Regions from separate parts of the Rhodococcus sp. ABRD24 genome, predicted to be linked through region 1. Evidence: riboswitches for the same ligand, from Rfam matches in the RefSeq annotation. Region 1 holds a riboswitch; the other holds the start of a gene.
What was found. Region 1 has a riboswitch for cyclic di-AMP ahead of ERC79_RS02150 (C40 family peptidase). Riboswitches for the same ligand answer to the same signal wherever they lie in the genome.
Positions count from the first base shown of each region.

Region 2: another riboswitch for cyclic di-AMP. It lies ahead of ERC79_RS16400 (resuscitation-promoting factor Rpf1 domain-containing protein); the one in region 1 lies ahead of ERC79_RS02150 (C40 family peptidase).

Region 1 covers NZ_CP035319.1:512,560-515,006, reverse strand. Annotated here, with positions in the region: gene ERC79_RS02155 (DEDD exonuclease domain-containing protein) at 1-599, opposite strand, end outside; cyclic di-AMP (ydaO/yuaA leader) riboswitch at 1,118-1,283, shown strand; gene ERC79_RS02150 (C40 family peptidase) at 1,299-1,871, shown strand; gene ERC79_RS02145 (NlpC/P60 family protein) at 2,136-2,447, shown strand, end outside.
Region 2 covers NZ_CP035319.1:3,699,216-3,701,662, reverse strand. Annotated here, with positions in the region: gene ERC79_RS16415 (hypothetical protein) at 1-120, opposite strand, end outside; gene ERC79_RS16410 (hypothetical protein) at 236-472, shown strand; gene ERC79_RS16405 (YccF domain-containing protein) at 554-961, shown strand; cyclic di-AMP (ydaO/yuaA leader) riboswitch at 1,233-1,440, shown strand; gene ERC79_RS16400 (resuscitation-promoting factor Rpf1 domain-containing protein) at 1,448-2,065, shown strand; gene ERC79_RS16395 (hypothetical protein) at 2,138-2,326, opposite strand; gene ERC79_RS16390 (helicase-associated domain-containing protein) at 2,387-2,447, shown strand, end outside.

The DNA of each region.
Region 1 (2,447 bases):
ACCCGCCCGATGAGCGCGTGCAGGACGTCCACGGTCGCACGGGCATCGTCGAGCGCGCGGTGAGTCGGTGTGGTTTCCGAGCGGAACAGCGTCGCGAGTGCGGAGAGCTTGACCGATGGGGCCTCGTCGCGGCTGAGTACGCGCCGCGCCAGTTTGACGGTGCACAGCACCTGGAAGCGGGGCCAGGGCAGTGCGGCTCGCGCCGCCGCCGCTTTGAGGAAGCCGATATCGAATCCGGCATTGTGCGCTACCAGGACCGCCCCCTCCGCGAACTCGAGGAACGTCGGTAGCACCGCGTCGATCCGCGGCGCCTCCCGCACCATCGCTGTGGTGATGCCGGTGATCTGGACTATGTAGGGCGGAATGGCGCGGCCCGGGTCGACGAGCGTGCCGAACTCGCCCAGTATTTCGCCGCCGCGCACCTTCACCGCGCCGATCTCGGTGATGGCGTCGGCGTCAGAACTGCCGCCGGTGGTTTCCAGGTCGACCACCACGAAGGTGGTCTCGCGTAGCGGGGTGTCGAGCTCGTCGAAGCTGAGTTGGATGCCGCCCGAACGATCCGAGTCGAGACTCCGGCCAGACGGTCGGGGACGGGGCAGGCTCACGGCGATGACACTAGAGATGAGTACCGACATCTCGGTGGCGGGCACTTCCTGGCAGACGAAAATTGGTGTGGCAACACCGGAATCGGCACCGAAAAAGCATCGAGAGACGAGGATCACATTCGTCGTGCCGGGATGCGAGGGCGAGGTTCGTGTGGGGGTCGGCGAACCGCGGAGGTGGGGTCGGTGGATGGCGCCGGTGGGCGATCGAAGTAGACCGACCGGTCTTCGTCACGGTCCGTCCTGAGGGTGGTCGGGTGACCTGGTGTAACCCGGGCTCGGGGTGTCGCGGGCGGACCCGGGCGCGGCTCGCCGGTGCCGCGGTGGGGTGTGTGCTCGGCGCGGAATCGGACCCATCGTTATCTGGTCGTGACTTGGTTGCCGATGGTCGACCCGAACGTCGGGCAAAAGCGGTGAATCGGATCAATATTCGGCGCTGCGGTCGACACGAAGGTATGCGGTTTCGTAATCTTCTCGAGACCTAGCGGAGTCTTGCCGCCCGAACCGGGGTGGCATCGCTGGGACCGCCTAATCGAAGCCTCTCGAGAGGTGACGTGCCGGGAACCCAAGTTCTTCTGGGGTGAATCCCACCGAGTGTGCACTGCGCGCTTCGGAGGGTAGGGCTGATCTTCCCAGCCCGAACCCGTCAGCTAACTCGGTCGGCGGATGAACGGAAGAAACGGAGTACCCCTTTTCGTGGCGTCATCAACTTTCAAGCGTTCCGCGCGACGCGCAGTCGTCGCCGGTGCACTTGCCTTCGGAGCGGTCACGGTTTCCGCGGCACCGGCACTCGCCGAGCCGATCAGCATCCCGGGCGTCGGCACCGTCGACGTTCCCGGTGTGTCGCAGGCGCAGGTCGACTCTGTGCTCGGAAATTTCGCGCCGGCTCCCGGCGCCCCCGCGCCCGCTCCGCTGGCTCCGGTTGTCACCGCAGGTGAGAAGGCTGTGAAGGCTGCCGAGAGCAAGCTCGGCGCTCCCTACGTCTACGGCTCGGCCGGCCCGGATTCGTTCGACTGCTCCGGTCTGGTGCAGTGGGCCTACAAGCAGGCCGGGCTGAACCTGCCCCGCACCAGCTACGACCAGGCCGCTGCGGGTGTCGCGGTTCCGCAGTCGGATCTGCGTCTCGGCGACGTGATCTCCTTCTACGGCGGCAGCCACTCGGGGATCTACGCCGGCAACGGCAACGTCATCCACGCGTCGACCGCGGGCCAGCCGGTGAAGCTCGCTCCCGTTTCGTCGATGCCGTTTGACGGTGCTCGCCGCTACTGAGGCCACCGCGGCCACCGCGGCCACCGCGGCCGCTGAGCTAGTGTGATGTGAAGACACAGATACGAAGGGCGGGTCCGGCGACGTCGGGCCCGTCCTCGTGTTTGTGCCTGAGGGGGTCGTCGTGATCCCGCGGGTGTCTACTCCCGGGTAGACACGGACATATGCCATTCCGTAACCTCTTCGAGACATTACGGACTCTGCCGCCCATCTGTGCGGCAGAGGCAAATCGAGAAGACAAATCGAGAAACGGAGAGTCGCGCTGCTGTGGCCTCGCAGAAGATGAAGCGCTCGATGTGTACTGCTCTGGCTACGGGAGTTCTCTCCCTGACGCTCGTCGCGATTCCGGCGATGCCAGCGTCCGCCGATCCGGTCGTGGCCAACCCGACCGAGGCGTTGGAGCGACTGGCTGAGCTCTCCCGTCAGTCTGAGCAGACGACCGAGGCGCTACACAACGCCCAGATCGATCTCGACGGCAAGCAGTCCGCCCAGCGGACCGCCGAGGCGCGGTTGGCCAGCGACCGCGAACTCCTCGCTGCCGCCGGTGCCCGGATCGACCAGTTCCGTCCTGCGGTCGGC
Region 2 (2,447 bases), 1.9 Mb from region 1:
GCGAGCGACGGACGGGACCGCGATCACGGCAACAGCCGCGAGGAAGAGCGCGAGCAGCACGCCGCCCAGAACTTTGCCCTGCCCCGTCAGGGCTCCGGACATACGAGTGAAAGCAGTCATGGCGCGGAGCCTAAGGCAGCAAATGTGATCAAGCGTCCAGTTCGGCAAATTTTCTGCACTCCCGAAGCCGGAAGCTCCGTACACCTCTTCGCTACAGGTGGCCTACCGTTGTGTTGTGACGAACGAACCGAACCGCAGCGGCACCAACACCAGCAACAACGGCAAGACGCTGTTCCGCCTCGCTATCGCCAGCTTCCTCATCGGGATCGCGGCGATCGTCGCCATCTTCTTCGTCCATTCGCTCTCCGAGGGCGACCCCGGCCTGGTTCTGTACTTCCTCACCCTCGCGTGCCCGCTCGGCTTCGTTCTCGCCATCGCATACGCACTCCGCTCCGGACGCCGGAGCCGCTGAGCCGGAGGCTCCCCGATCACCGAGCCGGAGGCACCCGGATCACCGAGCCGGAGGCTCACCTACGAACTTTAAGGACAACACATGCGGATCTTGCTGAACATCATCTGGCTGATCTTCGGCGGCCTATGGTTGGCGCTCGGATACTTCCTTGCCGGCCTGGTCATGTGCATCCTCATCATCACGATCCCCTTCGGGATCGCGTCGTTCCGGATCGGCGTGTACGCGCTGTGGCCATTCGGCAAGACGGTCGTCGACAAGCCGACCGCGGGTGTCGCATCCCTGATCGGCAACATCATCTGGCTGATCCTGGCGGGCATCTGGCTCGCAATCGGCCACATCGTGTCGGCCATCGCGATGGCGATCACGATCATCGGCATTCCGCTCGCAATCGCGAACCTCAAGATGATTCCGGTCTCCCTGATGCCACTCGGCAAGGAGATCGTGGATGTCGGCGGAAGCAGCGATCAGGCGCGGTGGACCCCCGCCTGACCGTTCCGGAACGTGGGATCGACAGCCCCTCGGCATGTGATCTCAGTCACATCACACGGCGATAACGGTACGGTGTCGAATCGTACCTACCCATCCGGCAGCGCAACTAGCTGCGAAGAAGCCGCCGGGCCCGAATCCTCCACCCGAGCAACACAAGACGCGCCGCGTTATCAACTGGTGACGTTCGGGGCCAGATCGTCGTACCGTCGTTGCTGGCCGGAACCTCGGCCACACCCGGGCCCGCCGCGCCAAACCCCGTCCAGCGGGTCCGGACACCCACGAGTCATCCATGGACGGGGACGGGGGACCCAAAGGTCCTCCGGGGAACACGGTCCCGCACGGGGCCACCCCCGCAGGCATCGGGAGAGTGATCTCCCTTGGGGTGAAGCCAGACCCGCTCCCTCCAGGAACGGTGAGGCCGGGCTACCTCTCAGCCCGAACCCGACAGCTGACCTCGCAGGCGCGTATGGAGAGGAACCGACCGATATGAGCGGACGCCATCGCAAGCCCACCAATACCGGCCGCACCATCGCCAAGGTCGCCGTCACCGGCGCCATCATGGGCGTGAGCGGGGTCGCCCTCGCGGGCACCGCCAACGCCGCACCCGATTCCGACTGGGACAGGCTCGCGCAGTGCGAGGCCGGCGGGAACTGGGCCATCAACACCGGCAACGGCTACCACGGTGGCCTGCAGTTCTCCCCGAGCACCTGGACCTCCCACGGCGGTGGCCAGTTCGCCGCTACAGCCGCGCAGGCCACCCGCGAGCAGCAGATCGTCGTCGCCGAGCGCGTGCTCGCCAGCCAGGGCTGGGGCGCATGGCCCTCCTGCTCCTCCAAGCTCGGGCTGACCAGCGCCCCGTCGCAGCGCACCACTCCGGCCACACCGGCCCCGAAGCCGGTTGCCCCGGCCCCCACCGTGCAGGCACCCGCCGCGCCGGGCGCGCTCACCGTAGAAGACGTCGCCAAGAACGTCATCTCCGGTGTCGATTCGCTGATCGACGCCGCACGCTCACAGGGCATCGTGATCGACCAGCAGGTCCTCGATGCTTACCACGCTGCAAAGTCGTTCGATCTGCGCAGCATCGCAGGTCTCTCGCAGAGCTGAGCCGCGCTCACCCCGAGACCGAAAGAGGGCCCCTCGCCGTGACGGCGAGGGGCCCTCTTTCTTGCGTATGCGTCAGCGGTTGATCACGGTGTGGGGGTGTGCGTACGGGAGTTGGTCCGCGGGAAGCGGGAACTCCATCTCCTCGCCGAACGGCGAAAGACCTCCGGCACGGCTGGAAGACAACTCGGTCACCGCGTGATCTCCATCCGCAGTTTCCGGCCACCCTGGATCGACATAGCGCTTCTTCGAATTGTTAGCCACGCGCCCATTTTGACAGGAGCGCGCGGCGCGGTACAGCCCAGGTCACTAATCTCATAGTCGATGACCCATACGCATGGCACCGAGGGCACCCCGGAAACCGCGAATCCTGTGGTGGCACCCA